Regions from separate parts of the Paenibacillus sp. FSL R10-2778 genome, predicted to be linked through region 2. Evidence: riboswitches for the same ligand, from Rfam matches in the RefSeq annotation. Region 2 holds a riboswitch; the other holds the start of a gene.
What was found. Region 2 has a riboswitch for thiamine pyrophosphate ahead of NST40_RS02155 (ABC transporter substrate-binding protein). Riboswitches for the same ligand answer to the same signal wherever they lie in the genome.
Positions count from the first base shown of each region.

Region 1: another riboswitch for thiamine pyrophosphate. It lies ahead of thiC (phosphomethylpyrimidine synthase ThiC); the one in region 2 lies ahead of NST40_RS02155 (ABC transporter substrate-binding protein).

Region 1 covers NZ_CP151956.1:6,178,910-6,182,825, reverse strand. Annotated here, with positions in the region: gene NST40_RS27635 (beta-galactosidase) at 1-1,235, shown strand, start outside; TPP riboswitch at 1,307-1,415, shown strand; gene thiC (phosphomethylpyrimidine synthase ThiC) at 1,519-3,261, shown strand; gene NST40_RS27625 (phosphotransferase) at 3,347-3,916, shown strand, end outside.
Region 2 covers NZ_CP151956.1:481,847-485,762, reverse strand. Annotated here, with positions in the region: gene NST40_RS02165 (MFS transporter) at 1-115, shown strand, start outside; gene NST40_RS02160 (hypothetical protein) at 188-1,639, shown strand; TPP riboswitch at 1,798-1,908, shown strand; gene NST40_RS02155 (ABC transporter substrate-binding protein) at 2,070-3,119, shown strand; gene NST40_RS02150 (MTH1187 family thiamine-binding protein) at 3,198-3,491, shown strand; gene NST40_RS02145 (ABC transporter permease) at 3,488-3,916, shown strand, end outside.

The DNA of each region.
Region 1 (3,916 bases), 1.2 Mb from region 2:
ATGATTCCTATCCTCAGTTCTCTACTATTTTTTATGACCCGAATGAGCGGAATCCGCTGAATGATAGAGGCTGGGGACTGTCGTTATCTGTTGTTCGTTCGATATCCCCGAATTTCTGCATTATGGAGCAGCAGTCGGGCCCGGGTGGCTGGGTGAACCGGATGGATATGCCTTCTCCAAAGCCCGGGCAGATGCGGTTATGGACTTATCAGTCGATCGCTCATGGAGCAGATATGGTGTTATATTTCCGCTGGCGGACAGCTACGATGGGCAATGAAATTTATTGGCATGGAATCAATGACTATCATAATCAGCCTAACCGGAGAGTGCGGGAAGCGGGGCAGATCGGTCAGGAGCTGGCAGCAGCAGGTCATGCGTTTGTCGGTACTCGTAATCAGGCTAACATTGCTATTGTTCGTGATTATGACAATGAGTGGGATGGAGAATACGATGTTTGGCATGGCCCGTTTATGTGGAAGAGCAATAAGGAGTGGTACAAGGCGCTTCAGCGGAAGCATATCCCGAATGACGTACTCTATTTACGCAAAAAAACAACGCTGGAGGAGCTTGCAAGGTACGACGTGCTTATCTATCCTCACCCAGCGATTATGACAGATGAGACAGCAGCACTGCTGGATGAATATGTTCAGCAAGGCGGCAAACTGATCTTCGGCTGTAGAACCGGCTATAAGGATGAGCGCGGACAATGTTATATGCGTCCTTTCCCAGGTGCTGCTAAGGATCTATGCGGGATCACAGTTGAAGAATTCACAATGGTTAAGGGCAGTCGTCAGCCAACAACAATTAGCTGGTCGGGCGTGACCGAAGTCGTTACAGGAGCAGATGACTTTAATGATATTCTCAAAATAGAGGAAGCTTCGGTTGAAGTGATGGCGGTTTACGCCTCTGATTATTATGCGGGAAAACCGGCGGTAACTAGAAATCGTCGCGGCAAGGGTGAGGTTTGGTATTACGGAGCCGTATTTAATGAACAGGCAGCGGCTGAGATCATAAATTTAATTGATCTACAATCGCCAGCAGATTGGCTGGAGCTCCCAGAAGAGGTAGAGCTGCAAGTCCGTACCGGAGCTTCTTCCAGTTATGCTTTTTTGCTTAATTATAGTGAGACTCCTGTCACGATCCATCTTCATGAGACCAAAACAGATTTACTGAGCGGCACAACATTGTCGGGCGAGGTGCTTCTGGAAGGATTTGGGGTATTGGTGTTAAACTAACGTATACATTGATCTCACATTTGAGTAGATTTGGATAATTCTCTCTTTTCGGTTATACTTTGAAGTAGCAATTATATAGTCACGGGAGCTTGGTGGAACCAGGCTGAGAGGATAGTTATAACTATCGACCGTCAAACCTGATCTGGATAATGCCAGCGGAGGAAATGGAGCTCTATTTCTATTTGTCTACTCTAAGGCCGCATCTTATACAGATGTGGCCTTTTCTATGTGTGGGGAGTAGACCGTCTCCGCTTGATCAAATCACCTTATAGGAGGAATTGAGATGACAAGCGAATTGAACAACGATCCAATCAATCTATCAGCTTTTCCAGCAAGTCAAAAAGTGTATGTAAAGGGTTCACGGCCTGATATTCAGGTGCCTATGCGGGAGATCTCACTTAGTCCAACTGCGGGCATAGACGGCGAAGAGGAGAATGCTCCAATTCATGTCTATGACACAAGCGGGGCTTATACGGATGCTAATATTCATACTGATATTCGTCAGGGGTTAGAGCCCAATCGTCTAAGCTGGATTGAGGAACGAGGGGATGCGGAAGCGTACGAAGGAAGAACCGTGAAGCCTGAAGATAACGGGAATGCAACGGGAAAAGCTGTGGCGGAAGTGTTTCCAGCGCTCCATAGAAAACCTTTGCGAGCGAAAAAGGGGCGTAATGTCTCTCAAATGCATTATGCACGCAAAGGGATTATTACTTCGGAAATGGAATACGTTGCGATTCGTGAGAATGTGACACCGGAATTTGTAAGAGATGAAGTAGCCCGCGGCCGCGCCATCATTCCAGCGAATATCAATCATCCAGAGAGTGAACCAATGATTATTGGACGCAATTTTTTAGTGAAGATCAATGCCAATATAGGAAATTCCGCAGTATCCTCATCCATAGAAGAAGAGGTAGAGAAGATGAGATGGGCCACCCGCTGGGGTGCAGATAATATAATGGATCTCTCCACAGGTAAAAACATCCATACGACACGCGAGTGGATCATCCGTAATTCTCCTGTTCCTATTGGAACGGTGCCTATCTATCAAGCGTTGGAAAAAGTGAATGGGAAAGCGGAAGATTTAACATGGGAAGTGTACCGTGATACGCTCATTGAGCAAGCGGAGCAAGGGGTTGATTATTTTACCATTCATGCGGGGGTTCTGCTTCGTTATATCCCGTTGACGGTACAACGTATGACAGGCATTGTTTCAAGAGGTGGCTCCATCATGGCGGCATGGTGTCTTGCGCATCATCAAGAGAACTTTTTATATACACATTTTGAAGAGATATGTGAAATCATGAAGCTGTACGATGTTTCTTTTTCCCTAGGCGATGGATTACGTCCGGGTTCGATTGCTGATGCGAATGATGAAGCACAATTTGCCGAGTTAGAGACGTTAGGTGAATTAACAGCTATAGCTTGGAGTCATGATGTACAGGTGATGGTAGAGGGTCCAGGACATGTGCCGATGCACTTGATTAAAGAGAATATGGATAAGCAACTTGAAACTTGTAACGAAGCCCCTTTTTATACATTAGGTCCACTGACTACAGATATTGCGCCTGGTTATGATCATATTACCTCTGCTATAGGTGCAGCGATGATTGGTTGGTTCGGTACAGCTATGTTATGTTACGTAACTCCGAAGGAACATCTTGGCCTGCCTAATAAGGAAGATGTACGTATAGGGGTCATTACTTATAAAATAGCGGCTCATGCCGCAGATTTGGCGAAAGGGCATAAAGGAGCACAAGACCGGGATAATGCTCTTTCGAAAGCCCGTTTTGAATTTCGTTGGCGTGATCAATTTCATTTATCGTTAGATCCTGAGCGAGCGCTCGAATATCATGATGAGACATTGCCTGCGGAAGGCGCTAAAACAGCTCATTTCTGTTCCATGTGCGGGCCGAAATTTTGCAGTATGAAGATCTCTCATAATATCCGGAATACGACGAGAATTGAATCAGGAATGCAAGAGAAGGCGCAAGAGTTTCTCCAAGGCGGGAGCCTCATTTATAGATAACTTTTTCTGCTAAAAAGAAATATCTAAAAGAAGTCGTCATTGGCGGCTTCTTCTTTTATACTTTGAATAGATAGGAGTTGATGAAATGGAAGCGATTCGTTCAGAGGAAGCCATTTTAGAGGATTTAAGTAATAGTTTCTATCATTTTTTTGGATTGAAAGTCCTTCATGCTACCCCAATAAAACGTGGCTGGTTAAATCTTAAATGGAAAATCATAACGGATTCAGGACCATTTCTACTTAAACAATACAACAAAAAAAGATATAAATTGTATAACCCAGAAGAGCTGAACTTTGCTTTTTCTCAACAGAAAAGATTGTATCTACAGGGGCTCCCATGTCCCGGATTGTTGGCTTATAACCATAAAGTTTTATTGGAATCAGATATGGGAGAGACGTTTATGGTTATGGAATATTGTGAAGGGCGTGTCATAGAGCCGGGCAAAATTAACATCCTTCAAATGTTTGATTTGGGTCGTGCCACAGGTAAAATGCATCGTTTATTAAATGATGGGACCCTTAGTTTGAAAAGAACCCCACAATTTATTCCCCAAAGCCCTGAGGAACGTTTAGAACATTGGAATGTACTCCTACAACAATCAAAGGAAATGGGCAAAACTTCACTCATCACTGACCTAGAGATACAACTGAGAGCG
Region 2 (3,916 bases):
GGCACAAACAGCCGGATTACTCGCCGCTTTTGCCGCCTTCTTGTTTCTGCTAAGCATTGCCGCATGGAGGTTCCAGTCCATGCAAGCGGTGAAAGGAAAGAGTTCCCGTATTTAGAACAGTATCAACGTTATCCTTTTAGGGTAATGTGATCTATAAGCATATTCTGAGCACAAGGATGGACGATGAATGAATGAGTCTTCAACTGAGCCTTTGTTACATACTGCGCTCATGCAGTTTATATTTCCCTTTTCTATAAAAAAGGGCGATTCTAAGCAGCTTATCCAGCAATTACAGGACGACGGCTTCACACGTTTTTTTCTGGATAATAAAGAGCTTGAAGCTGCCTACTACGGAGATGGCTACTGTGTTTCCCATGAACGAATGGAGCGCACCTATTTACCGTTTGCTGCACATGTCCTTTTTCCACGCAGGAAGGATGCCGACTCGTTTCGCCGTTTTTCCAGAGTAAATAATCTCGACTGCATTCTGGAGATTCCGCAGCAATCTATATTTTTCAAAATTCTCTCGACGGATATATTCATATGTCCTTTTCAGCTTGGATTCGTGACGATACGTGTCCAGCTGGAGGGGGATTCAATTCCCTTTAGTATTGCCCTAGAATTCGCAGATCGTTTCCGTGCGCTAGAGAATACCTTCATACAGGATGATTACACTTATATTCATTGCGGGGAACAGACCTATGAGATGGTAGAGGATTTTGTCTTCCGAAATTTGGTGGATGGACTGGAGCCATATCTGGATCAATCGGATATCAATGGGGCTTATTTCGAGACCCTTCCTTTTTTCGTAGATGAAAGAATGCAGGTGCAAGCTTTTTATGGCTTTCAGAATGAAGAAAGCTCTGATGAGATTAGTGTAAATCTGCGCTATCGTGCCTCACAGCTTGATGGAATTGATCTAAACGGAAAGCCCTATGCCAGTGCCAGCGATCCAGCGTATATTGCGAACTATTGTCATGAACACTCCTATAATCGCTGGGGTCCAGACACGTATTATATGATGAATGAGCAGACTTTTTGCTGCATGACCCGCGCTGAACAGGAGATTGCTGTTAGTCTAGCCAACCAGATGTACGGGCAATATTATTACGGATTTTTACTCAATATTTTCCACAAAATCGTTCTGCTAAAGCTCGCCAATATGCACTCCCGACTTCGGATTAATCATGATTATGAGGAAATAGACAATCTAATCTACTCCATCAATAAGTTCTCGGCTAAGTTCTACTTCTTGGAGTTGATTTCCCAGTCGCAGGGCCGGGAGATATTTCTTCAGCTGCGTAAAGTATACGGAAACGATGCTTTGTTCGAGGAAGTGAAAGAAACCTTAAATGACCTGTTTCAGTATCAGGATAAGTTTCAGTCCAAGCGACGGGATAATCTGCTGATGATTCTCACTGTATTTACGGTAGTAAGCGGGATTTACGGCATGAATCAGGTCATTGACGATTTGGATGGAAAGATTCAATGGAGTAAAATGATTGGTTATTCTCCCTTTGAATTTCTTGCCCTCTTCGTGATCATGAGCGGGATTCTGATCAGCGTTGTCCTCACGCTAGGGGCACTGGTTAGTGAGCTTAAACGGCGTCACCGCAAGAAATATAAAGACCTAGACTAGCAAAAAAGAAACTACTGGATTGGAAAAATTCAGGAGTGCACTACTAGACATTCCGAGTACAGCCGTCTATAATACACCGTATGCGAGAAATATAAGATATAAAGTATGGGTACAAAACTTATGCTTACTTATATTGCACATAGAAATACCCGTTAACTTCATAGAACCAGGGGTGCTGGAATTGGCCGGCTGAGATTGTATCCCACAAGATACTGACCCTTATACCTGATCTGGATAATGCCAGCGTAGGAATCGCCAATTGGTTCTGGTCCCTGTGACCTTAACTAACCTTGCGCCAAGCCAGCGTCCCGATCACTCGGGGCGCTTTTTTTGTAAGATCACTAAAAGATGTAGAAAAACGTACATACTACACTTTACGGTTCATGTTGTGAAGACGGGATTCTTGTAACCTTAAAGGAGAGAAGAAGACATGCACCTTAAAAAAGCACTTACGTTGTGCCTCACCTGTGTACTCATTCTTGCCATTGCCGGATGCGGCAGCAACAATGGGAATACAGCCGGAAACAAAGCAAATGCTACTGATCCAACTGCTGCGGCTGGGACGGATGCTCCAAAAGAGCTCACCAAAGTTAAAGTCGCACTCGACTGGACACCGAACACAAATCATACCGGTCTATACGTAGCTAAGGATCTTGGTTACTACGCTGAAGAAGGTCTGGACGTCGAGATCGTTCAGCCAGGCGCAGCGGGTTCTGATACTATGGTTACTTCTGGCGAAGCCGCATTTGGCATCAGCGCCCAAGAAGGATTAACACTAGCCCGTCTACAAGGCGTACCCCTTGTCTCGATAGCAGCTATTATTCAGCATAATACGTCGGGATTCGCCGCTCCAGTAGATCGCAATATTAAATCACCAAAGGATTTTGAAGGTAAAACCTACGGAGGCTGGGGCTCACCGGCCGAAGAAGCAGCCATGAAAGCTATCATGGATCCTGAAGGTGGCGATGTGAAAAAGGTGAAGCTGATCAGTATCGGTGAAGCTGATTATTTTACCGCCGTCAAACGTGACATTGATTTCGCCTGGATTTTCTACGCTTGGACTGGTGTTGAGGCTGAGTTACGTGGCGAGCCATTGGATATGCTGTACTTAAAGGATTATGCGCCGCAGCTCGATTATTACACGCCTGTACTGACGACGAGTGAGAAGCAAATTGCAGATCATCCTGATCTGGTGAAGGCCTTCATGAAAGCCACATCAAAAGGTTATCAATATGCCATAGATCATCCGGAAGAGGCTGCCGGTATGTTATCGAAGGCCGTTCCTGACCTGGACGCCGACCTTGTCCTAGCTAGCCAAAAATGGCTTAGCCCAAAATACAAGGACGATGCTGCCCGCTGGGGCGAGCAAAAAACCGAGGTCTGGCAAAATTACGGCGACTGGATGTATGATCTGAAGTTGCTGGATAAACCGCTGGATGCTGCTAGTGCATTCAGTAATGATTTTTTACCGGCGGAGTAAACAACAATTGTAATGAATTACTTCGTTATCAAAGTTGGCTTTTTGAACTTACCTTATAAAATGAGAGGATTGATTATTGTGGCTAACACCCTACTAAGCATTCAAGTAATTCCAAAAACTCCGAACAATGAGGATTCCATCCCATACGTAGATAAAGCGATTGAGGTCATTCAGAAATCCGGTGTTAAACATCAAGTGAATCCACTGGAAACCACAATGGAAGGTGAGCTTAGCGAGCTGCTGGAGGTCGTGCGTCAGATGCAGGAGGCGTTGATCGAAGCAGGCAGTCCAAGCGTAATTTCGCAGATCAAAATCGCTCATAATCCTAACGGAATCAGCATGGATAAATTGACGGAGAAATATCGGCCGTGAGATCGACCTGGAAGCTAATATGGCCGCCCCTTGTGGCGGTCGTCTTCTTTTTAACCGTATGGCAGCTATCTGTATCTGTATTTCATATTGAATCCTGGATTCTGCCGAGTCCTGCTGATATTGCCCGTGAATCCACCAGAAACGCTTCTGGTCTTTGGGCTCATACGATGGCTACGCTGCGGCTCACTTTAATTGGTTTTCCCATTGGTACGGGGGTAGGCCTGATCGTTGCTTTGCTTTTGCATCTTTTGCCTTGGGCTAGACGGGCTTTTTATCCACTTATTATTCTGAGTCAAAATGTTCCCTCCATCGCGCTCGGACCCCTTCTCATTATCTGGTTCGGCTTTGGTCTTTTGCCCAAAATCGTGCTGATTACACTAGTATGTTTCTTCCCGGTAGCTGTCGCTGCGATGGGCGGTCTGGCC